Regions from separate parts of the Leptothrix cholodnii SP-6 genome, predicted to be linked through region 3. Evidence: predicted binding sites of a transcription regulator. Region 3 holds the regulator's gene; each other region holds the start of a gene.

The links. Region 3 encodes FNR, which switches genes on or off when oxygen is low (the NO sensors DNR and NnrR bind a similar motif). Its sites were predicted from a motif close to TTGATNNNNATCAA; they were not measured.
Region 1: the regulator FNR is predicted to act here: its motif matches at 1,982-1,995, upstream of LCHO_RS01095 (hemerythrin domain-containing protein).
Region 2: the regulator FNR is predicted to act here: its motif matches at 1,946-1,959, upstream of clpB (ATP-dependent chaperone ClpB).

Annotation. Positions count from the first base shown of each region.
Region 1 is NC_010524.1:229,338-232,607, forward strand. Features, by position in the region: gene LCHO_RS01085 (hypothetical protein) at 1-566, opposite strand, end outside; gene LCHO_RS01090 (nucleotidyltransferase family protein) at 505-1,329, opposite strand; gene LCHO_RS01095 (hemerythrin domain-containing protein) at 1,351-1,926, opposite strand; gene tkt (transketolase) at 2,112-3,270, shown strand, end outside.
Region 2 is NC_010524.1:2,191,706-2,194,975, forward strand. Features, by position in the region: gene clpB (ATP-dependent chaperone ClpB) at 1-1,862, opposite strand, end outside; gene LCHO_RS10135 (molybdenum cofactor biosynthesis protein MoaE) at 1,993-2,472, opposite strand; gene LCHO_RS10140 (MoaD/ThiS family protein) at 2,483-2,734, opposite strand; gene LCHO_RS10145 (molybdopterin molybdotransferase MoeA) at 2,751-3,270, opposite strand, start outside.
Region 3 is NC_010524.1:3,054,889-3,058,158, forward strand. Features, by position in the region: gene hemN (oxygen-independent coproporphyrinogen III oxidase) at 1-1,264, opposite strand, end outside; gene fnr (fumarate/nitrate reduction transcriptional regulator Fnr) at 1,437-2,174, shown strand; gene LCHO_RS13870 (hypothetical protein) at 2,187-2,519, opposite strand; gene LCHO_RS13875 (PI-PLC domain-containing protein) at 2,516-2,779, opposite strand; gene ccoG (cytochrome c oxidase accessory protein CcoG) at 2,795-3,270, opposite strand, start outside.

The sequences.
Region 1 (3,270 bases), 2.1 Mb from region 3:
GATGCCTGCTCGACCGAACGCCGGCCCGCCCAGCCGCCCGTGCGCGGCAGCTTGACGGCTCGGCCGTTGTGCAGTTCCAGCGCCAGGCAGCAGGTGCCGAGCGCTCGGCCGTGCAGGCGCGCCAGCCAGCCGTGGCGGGCCGAGCGCGCCCGTGCGATCACGTGCACACGCGCCACCTGGGCGGTCGGCAGCCGCCGCACGCTGCGCCGCCAGCCGCGCCGCCACGCCACCTGCCAGCGGCTGACCGCCACGCATTCCCACGTCGCCAGGTCCCACGCCAGGCTGCCGAGCAGCGCCGCCGTGGCCGCCAGCGCCCACAGCGGGTGCGCCAGCCAGGCCAGCCAGCCGCAGGTTGCCGCGGCGATCAGCCCGAGCCAGAGCCGACGCACGTCGGCGCTGGCCCAGGTCAACAGCGAGCGCTGATAGAACGCCGCCGTGTGCCGGTCGGACACCATCGGCTCGCGGCGCAGCCGGTACAGCCGCGCCAGGCCCGACAGCGATTGCTCAAGCGCGACCGCGATCGCCAGTGCGGTCAGCCAGGTGGAGAGGGCGAGCAGCAGAGTCATGAACCGGATCCTTCGATGCATCCTGCAGCGCCGCCCACTGGGCCGGCGTGCCGACGTTTTCCCAACGTCCTTGATACATCGAGATCGAAATCCGACGATCGGCGATCCCCTCATGCAGGTGGGGCCCGAGTGCCGATCGGCTGCCCGGCGTGACGCTGGCGCACAACGACGGCCGCATCAGCGCCAGGTTGGCGTAGGTCGCGCCGTTCTGGCCCGCGGCGTCACCGCCGATCGGCGCGGCCAGCGCAGCCTGGGCGTCGAGCGCTGGCAGTGCGGCGCCGAAGGCGAAGTCGCCCTTCGGATGGAAGGGCGGATTCGGCACCATCCAGAGGTGGGCGTCGAGGCCGCTGGCGATGAAGCGCTGCGCCAGCTCGGCGTCGAAGCGGAAGTCCGGCGCCCAGATGTCGCCCGAGACGACCCAGAACGCGGCACGGCCGTCGGCACAGAGCCAGTCGCGGACCTTGGCGATGCCACCGGCGGTCTCGAGTGCGCCGCCGTGCTCGCGGCCTTCGGTCGAATAGCGCAGCCGCAGGCCGAAACGGCTGCCGTCGCCGAGCACGGCCGGGAACTGATCCTCGAGCCAGGCGGTGTTGATGACCACCTCCTGCACGCCGTCACGCGCCAGCGCGAGCAGGTGCCACTCGATCATCGGCCGGCCGAAGATCGGCAGCAGCGGCTTGGGCGTGGTGTCGGTCAGGGGCCGCATGCGCTCGCCGCGGCCGGCGGCGAGCACGATGGCGCGCAGGGGTAGAGGTGAGGCCATGCGCGCCAGTTTAGGTGGGGCTCAACCGAGTCCGACCGGCGCCGGCGCGCTGTTGACGATGCGGCGGAACAGCTGTTCGTAGGCCTGGTCGGGCGTGTGGCCGGTCAGCGGGTCGCGGTTCTGCGCAAAGGCCGCGTCGAGCTGCTGCCAGTCGGCTTCGGTCAGCACCTTCTGCGCGGCCGGCAGCACCACGTCTTCTTCGAGGCGCATGTGGGCGCGGTAGAACTCGAGGTAGCTCGACAGCGCGTCCTCGAACGCGCCGCGGCGGGCCTCGCCCATCATCTCGTAGGCCAGCAGCGCGTGCTCGAGGGCGCGGATCGCGCGCTCGCCGGCAGCGTGGTCGCGGTCGAGCTTGTCGAGCGCCTCGGTGCAGTCGGCGTTGCGCTGGCGCAGCAGCGGGAACAGCAGTTCGGTCTCCTTGCGGTGGTGCAGCCGCTCGGGGAACTCGTCGATGTAGAACAGCATCGCGCGCAGCACGTCGAACGACGGCTGGGTGCCGTTGCGCTTGCTCTCGGCCAGCAGCAGCGGGATCGAGCTGAGCATCGCGCTCAGGGCCGAGTGTTCGTCGCGGATCACGCGCAGGGCGGTCTGGGTCATGGGGTGTCTCCTTGTGTCGCGGATGCAAGGCTCGCAGCGTTTGGGCTGTCTTGTCTTGACGTGGCTCAAGGTGCCGGGGCGCGGGCCTGGCGGCCCGCCAACCGGCATGCCGGGGTGGCCATCCCGGGCGCCGGTAAAATCGCCGGCTCCGCCTGTTTTTTCCATCTCATTTCAACACTGCGCCCATGGTTGCCATCACTGAAACCTCCCCCACCCAGCTGGCCAACGCGATCCGCGCGCTTGCCATGGACGCCGTGCAACAAGCCAACTCCGGTCACCCTGGTGCCCCGATGGGCATGGCCGACATCGCGGTGGCACTCTGGAAGCGCCACCTCAAGCACAACCCGAGCGATCCGCAGTGGACCGACCGCGACCGCTTCGTGCTGTCCAACGGCCACGGCTCGATGCTGCTGTACGCGCTGCTGCACCTGACCGGCTACGCGCTGCCGATCGAGCAGCTGCGCAACTTCCGCCAGATGCACAGCCAGACCCCGGGCCACCCGGAAGTCGGCGTGACCCCGGGTGTCGAGACCACCACCGGCCCGCTCGGCCAGGGCATCAGCAACGCGGTCGGCATGGCGCTGGCCGAGAAGCTGCTGGCCGCCGAGTTCAACCGCCCCGGCCACGCCATCGTCGACCACCACACCTACACCTTCCTCGGCGACGGCTGCCTGATGGAAGGCATCAGCCACGAGGCCTGCGCGCTGGCCGGTGCCTGGAAGCTCAACAAGCTGATCGCGCTGTACGACGATAACGGCATCTCGATCGACGGCAAGGTCGCGCCCTGGTTCGTCGACGACACCGCGCTGCGGTTTGCGGCCTACGGCTGGAACGTGGTCGGCCCGGTCGACGGCCATGACATCGACGCCGTCGATGCCGCCATCACCGAGGCCAGGAAGAGCACCGACAAGCCGACCCTGGTGATCTGCAAGACCGCCATCGGCAAGGGTTCGCCCAACCGCGCCGGCACCGCCAAGGCGCACGGCGAGCCGCTGGGCGCCGAAGAGATCGCGCTGACCCGCGAGTCGATCGGCTGGGACGCCGAGCCGTTCGTGATCCCCGAGGACATCTGCGCCGCCTGGGACTGCCGCGTGGCCGGCGCTGCCGCGCAGGCCGCGTGGGAAGACCGCTACTCGGCCTACGTGCTCGAGTTCCCGGAGCTGGCGGTGGCCTTCGAGCGCCGCATGGCCGGCGACCTGCCCGACAACTTCGCCGAGATCGCCGTCACCGCGGTGGCCGACGCGCATGAAAAGGGCGAGACCGTCGCCAGCCGCAAGGCCAGCCAGATCGCGCTGGAGCACTTCACCGCCGCGCTGCCCGAGCTGCTCGGCGGCAGCGCCGACC
Region 2 (3,270 bases), 860 kb from region 3:
TTGCACAGCTCGGTCTTGCCGACGCCGGTGGGCCCCAGGAACAGGAAGCTGCCGAGCGGCCGGTTCGGGTCGCTCAAGCCGGCGCGTGAACGCCGGATCGCGTTGCTCACCGCGATGATCGCCTCGCTCTGGCCGACCACGCGGTCGTGCAGCTTGCCTTCCATCTGCAGCAGCTTGTCGCGCTCGCCCTGCATCAGCTTGGCCACCGGGATGCCGGTGGCACGCGACACCACCTCGGCGATCTCCTCGGCGCCCACCACCGTGCGCAGCAGTTGCGGGCCCTGACCGCCCTTGGCCTTGCCGGCCTCCTTGGCCTGGGCGTCGTGCAGCTTCTTTTCCAGCTCGGGCAGCTTGCCGTACTGCAACTCGGCCACGCGGTTGAAATCGCCCTTGCGCTTGAACTCCTCGATCTGCAGGCGCGCGCTCTCGATCTCTTCCATGAACTGCTTGGAACCCTGCGCGGCGGCCTTTTCAGCCTTCCAGATCTCCTCCAGATCGGCCGCTTCGCGTTCGAGCTTGGCGATCTCTTCCTCGATCAGGCCGAAGCGGCGCACCGAACCTTCGTCCTTCTCCTTGCGCACCGCCTCGCGCTCGATCTTGAGCTGGATCAGCCGGCGATCGAGCTTGTCCATCGACTCCGGCTTGGAGTCCATCTCGATCTTGATCTTGGCCGCCGCCTCGTCGATCAGGTCGATCGCCTTGTCGGGCAGGAAGCGGTCGGTGACGTAGCGGTGGCTCAGCTCGGCCGCGGCGATGATGGCCGGGTCGGTGATCTGCACGCCGTGGTGCACCTCGTACTTTTCCTGCAGGCCGCGCAGGATGGCGACCGTGGCCTCCACGCTCGGTTCGTCGACCAGCACCTTCTGGAAACGCCGCTCCAGCGCGGCGTCCTTCTCGACGTACTTGCGGTATTCGTTGAGCGTGGTCGCGCCGATGCAGTGCAGCTCGCCACGCGCCAGCGCGGGCTTGAGCATGTTGCCGGCGTCGATCGCGCCCTCGGCCTTGCCGGCGCCGACCATCGTGTGCAGCTCGTCGATGAACAGGATGATGCGGCCCTCGTCGGCGGCCACTTCCTTGAGCACCGCCTTCAGGCGCTCCTCGAACTCGCCGCGGTACTTGGCGCCGGCCAGCAGCCCGGCCATGTCGAGCACCAGCACGCGCTTGTTCTTCAGGCTCTCGGGCACCTCGCCGTTGACGATGCGCTGCGCCAGGCCCTCGACGATCGCGGTCTTGCCGACACCCGGCTCGCCGATCAGCACCGGGTTGTTCTTGCTGCGGCGCTGCAGCACCTGGATGGCGCGGCGGATCTCGTCGTCGCGGCCGATCACCGGGTCGAGCTTGCCCATGCGGGCGCGCTCGGTCAGGTCGAGCGTGTATTTCTTGAGCGCCTCGCGCTGGCCTTCGGCCTCGGCGTTGTCGACCGTGGCGCCACCGCGCACCGCGTCGATCGCGGCCTCGAGCGCCTTGCGCGTCAGGCCGTGACCACGCACCACGCCGCCGATGTCGCTCTTGCTGTCGGCCACCGCCAGCAGGAACAGCTCGCTGCTGACGAACTGGTCGCCGCGCTTGCCGGCATCCTTTTCAGCCGCCTGCAGCAGCGCGAGCAGATCACGGCCCGGCTGCACCGACTGACCGCTGCCCTCGACCTGCGGCAGGCCCCTGATCAGCGTGTCCATCGCGGTTTTCAGCGCCGCGGTGTTGGCGCCGGCGCGGTCGAGCAAGGCCTTCGGGCCGTCCTGCATCGCCAGCATCGCCGCCAACAGGTGGGCCGGTTCGATGTAGGGGTTGTCGCGGTTGATGGCCAAGCTCTGCGCGTCGGCCAGGGCTTGTTGGAAAGCAGTCGTGAGCTTGTCGAGTCGCATGGGCAGATCCTCCGGGTTGCAGAGAATCTTAGGCAGCATGGCCCCATTTCAAGGCCCGCCGCAGCGCCTTTGGTGACAGCCGGTAGACGAGGATCAATCCGCCGTCAATCGGACGGCCGGTGCGGCCGTGTCAGCCGACGTTGCCCGGCGTGATGCCCCAGCGGCGCAGCGCATCGTCGTCGCTGACGCGGGCGTCGACCCAGCGCGCGCCCTCGGGCGTGGTTTCCTTCTTCCAGAACGGCGCCTCGGTCTTGAGGTAGTCCATCAGGAACTCGCAGGCCTGGAAGGCCTGGCCGCGGTGCGCCGAGCTGACGGCCACCAGCACGATCTGGTCCTGCGGCTGCAGCAACCCGACGCGGTGGATGACGCGCGCGGCGCGGATGTCAAAGCGCTGCAGCGCCGTGTCGATCATGGCCTCGATGCTGCGCTCGGTCATGCCGGGGTAATGCTCCAGTTCCATCGCGCTGACACCGGCGCCGTCGCTGCGGTCGCGCACGGTGCCGATGAAACTGGCCACCGCGCCGACGCCACCGTCACCAGCACGCAAGGCCGCGACCTCGGCAGAAAGGTCGAAATCGGCCTGCTGGATCGTCACCCGGGGCGTATTCACGTCCAACTCCTCAGCCGCCGGTCACGGGCGGGAAAAACGCCAGCTCGGCGCCGTCTGTCAACTCGGTGTCTTCGCTGCACATCGTCTGGTTCAGCGCCGCACGCAGCGCGCGGCCGCGGGCCAGCGCGCTGGCGTGCGGTTCGCCCTGGGCGATGAGCCGGTCGCGCACCGCGGCCACCGTGGTCGGCGCGGGCAGTTCGAGGCTTTCGCCGGCACCGAGGGCTTCGCGCAGCGAGGCGAAATAACGCAGTTGGATCTTCATGTCTGGCTTGAACAAATCACGCGGCAATCGGAATGAAACGCACCGCATCGCCGGCCCGGATGGTCTGCCCGCCCGGGTTGTCGAGCAGACCGTCGGCCCACACCGCCGACGTCAGCACGCCCGAACTCTGGTTCGGAAACAGGTCGAGCCCGCCGGCCGCGTTGAGCCGCACGCGCAGGAACTCGCGGCGCTTGTCGGCGCGCGGCCAGTCGAAATCGGCGCGCAGCGTGTAGGTGCGCGGCGCCGTGTCGGTCGCACCCTGCAGGCGCAGCAGCACGGGGCGCACCAGCAGCAGGAAGGTCACGAAGCTCGACACCGGATTGCCCGGCAGGCCCATGAACCAGGCGCCCGAATGGCCGGCCGCGCTGTCACCAGCGTCTTCGCCACTGCGGCGCACGCTGCCGAAGGCGAGCGGCTTGCCGGGCTTGATCGCCATCTGCCAGGTGTCGAGCCGGCCCTCGGCCATCACGGCGGGCTTGATGTGATCCTCTTCGCCGACCGACACGCCGCCGGAGGTCAGGATCAGGTCGTGGCCA
Region 3 (3,270 bases):
GTGCCAGGGCGACCGACTCGTAGCTCAGCCGGCCGTGGCACATGATGGACATGATGACGGCGCGGCGCACCAGGTCGTCGCGCGTCAGGGCCAGGCCGCGCACCACCGGCAGCTCGCCGCGGTTGAGCGAGTCGTAGTAGTCGTCGAGCGTCTTGGCGTTCTGGCTGTAGGTGGCGCCGATGCGGCCGATGGCCGACACGCCCAGCGCGATCAGGTCGCAGTCGGCCTGCGTGCTGTAGCCCTGGAAGTTGCGGTGCAGCCGCCCTTGCCGCTTGGCCTGCGCCAGGCCGTCCTCGGGCAGCGCGAAGTGATCCATGCCGATGTACTGGTAGCCGTGGCTGATGAAGCCGCTGATGGCCTGCGACAGCATGCCGATGCGGTCGCTGCCACGCGGCAGCTCTTCGGTGACGATGCGACGCTGCGGCTTGAAGCGCTGCGGCAGGTGGGCGTAGCCGTACATCGCGATGCGGTCGGGCCGCAGTCCGGCGACCTGGCGCACGGTGCGCGCGAAGCTCTCGGGCGTCTGCTTGGGCAGGCCGTAGATGAGGTCGACGTTGATCGAATGGAAGCCGAGCTCGCGCGCATCCTTCATCAGCGCCTCGACCTGCTCGAAAGGCTGGACGCGGTGCACCGCCTTCTGCACGTCGGCGTCGAAATCCTGCACGCCGAACGAGACCCGGTTGAAGCCGAGCTCCTTGAGGTGAGCCAGGCGCTCGCGGCTGACGGTGCGCGGGTCGATCTCGATCGAATATTCGCCATGCGGCTCGATGTGGAAATGCCGGCGCAACTCGCCCATCAGGCGGTCGAGTTCGGCATCGCTCAGGAAGGTGGGCGTGCCGCCGCCGAAATGCAGTTGCGAGACGCGCTGGCCCCGGCCGAGCGTCTGCGTGACCAGTTCCAGCTCGCGCGCCAGCGCGTCGATGTAGGCGGTCGAGCGGCCGTGGTCGCGGGTGACGATCTTGTTGCAGGCGCAGTAATAGCAGACCGATTCGCAGAACGGCACGTGCACGTAGACCGACAGCGGCCCACCTGCGCCGCCCACCGCACCGATGCTGCGCTGGGACAGTGCCTGGCGGTAGTGATCGGCGGTGTAGGCCTCGACGAAACGATCCGCCGTGGGGTAGGAGGTGTAGCGTGGCCCGGGGCCGTCCATGCGGCGCAGCAGTTCCTCGCTCAGAACCGGCTGGTGGTCCGTGGCGGCCACGTCGGCGTTGATCGTGGTCGCGGATTGGGGCTGCGTGCCTGCGGAGATCGTCGTGTGCATGTGCGCACTGTGCCGTGCCGGTGGCGCTGTACCTTGACATGGCTCAAGCACCATGCGTCCGCGCTATTCAAGAATTCCCTGAGTCGACCCTCACTTCGCCATGACCACAGAGGCACTTTGCCGGTGCATGCTGGTAAGGTGTCGGCCATTCCTTCCCAGGATCAACCAAATCATGCAAGACACTGCCGCCTCCTCCCAGCTCAACGCGCTCAAAGTGGCCTGCTCGGCCTGCAATCTGCGCGAACTGTGCCTGCCAGTGGGCCTGTCAGACGACGAGATGTCTTCGCTCGACAACATGGTGAGCACGCGCCGCAGCGTCAAGCGCGGCGAGAGCCTGTTCCATTCCGGCGACGCGTTCGCGGCGCTCTATGCCGTGCGCACCGGCTTCTTCAAGACCGTGGTGTCGGCCACCGACGGCCGCGAGCAGGTCACCGGCTTCCAGATGGCCGGCGAGCTGATCGGCCTGGACGGCATCAGCAACGACCGCCACTCGTGTGATGCGGTGGCGCTCGAGGATTCGCAGGTCTGCCTGATCCCGTACGGCCAGCTCGAGAGCCTGTCGCGCGAGTTCACGCTGCTGCAGCACCAGTTCCACAAGATCATGAGCCGCGAGATCGTGCGCGACCACGGCGTGATGCTGCTGCTCGGCAGCATGCGTGCCGAGGAGCGCCTGGCAGCCTTCCTGCTGAACCTGACGCAGCGCCTGCAGGCGCGTGGTTTCTCGGCCTCGGCGCTGGTGCTGCGCATGACGCGCGAGGAGATCGGCAGCTACCTGGGCCTCAAGCTCGAGACCGTCAGCCGCACCTTCTCGAAGTTCCAGGACGAGGGCTATCTCGAGGTCAAGCAGCGCGACATCCGCATCATCGACCAGGACGCCCTGCAGCGCGTGGTCAACGGCGCCGGCTGCTGAAGATCTGCAGGCTCAGGGATAACGACGCCGGTTCAGGTCGTTCGACTCACGCATCAGCAGTTGCGTGAGGCTGGAGGCGATGCCGATCAGCACCCAGAACGCGAAGAAGGCCGCCGTGTAGACCGCCGTGCGGTCGAGGTCGACCGGCGCGCCGCCGAGCCAGCGCAGATCTTCCGGGTCGACGAAGGCGAACACCAGCATCTCGGTCACGCCCGCCAACAGGAAGGCCGGCCACCAGACGACCGACAGCCGCTTGGCCCAATTCGACATCGGGAAGGTCGTGGACGCTTCGTAGTCGGGCGCCAGGTCCTCGATGTCGGGGTCGTTGCGCAGTTCGGCTTTCATTTGCCGCCCGTGGCCGCATGGTTGCGAGCCTGCTGAGCAGGCAGGCGCGAAGGGTCGATCGCCGATCCGGTCGCGCCGGCCGATTCGGTGCGTGCGGACTGCGCCGTGCTCAGCACCGGGTCCGGATGACTCAACGCCAGCGCCAGGGTCACGAAACTGGCCATGATCACCACCAGCGGGCCACCGAGCACCAGCCACAACATGCGCTCACGCCACCACGGCAAGGTGGCTGGACCGGGGGCTTGTACTGCAATCGACATGGCTGCTCCTGCTTGTCAACGTGGAATCACGAAGGTCGACTTCTCGCGCAGCGTCGCCGGCGCAGCGCCGCCGGACTCCACGCGCTGGATGTCGAAATGGATGGTGTGCGCCCCGCTGCCGGCACGGCTGGCGGACTCGGGCGGCAACTGCACGGCCACGGTGATCCAGCGCGCCTCGGCGCTTGCCACCTGCACCGGCGCCGTCACGGGCAGGCTCAACCCCGGCAAGCCCTCGACGGCGACGCGGTAGGACTGCGTCGTTTCGGTGGCGTTCATGATCTGCAGGCGGTAGACGTTCTCGATCACGCCGTCGTCGACGATGCGCGCCAATGACGCGCGGTCACGCACCACGTCGACCTTGAACGGCGATCGCATCGCGATGCTCACGCCCAGGGCGACCACGATCACGATCAGGATCACGGTGTAGATCAGGACACGCGGTCGCAGCGCACGCCGCCACATCTGGGCGCGCGTCCAGCGTCCGTCGAGGC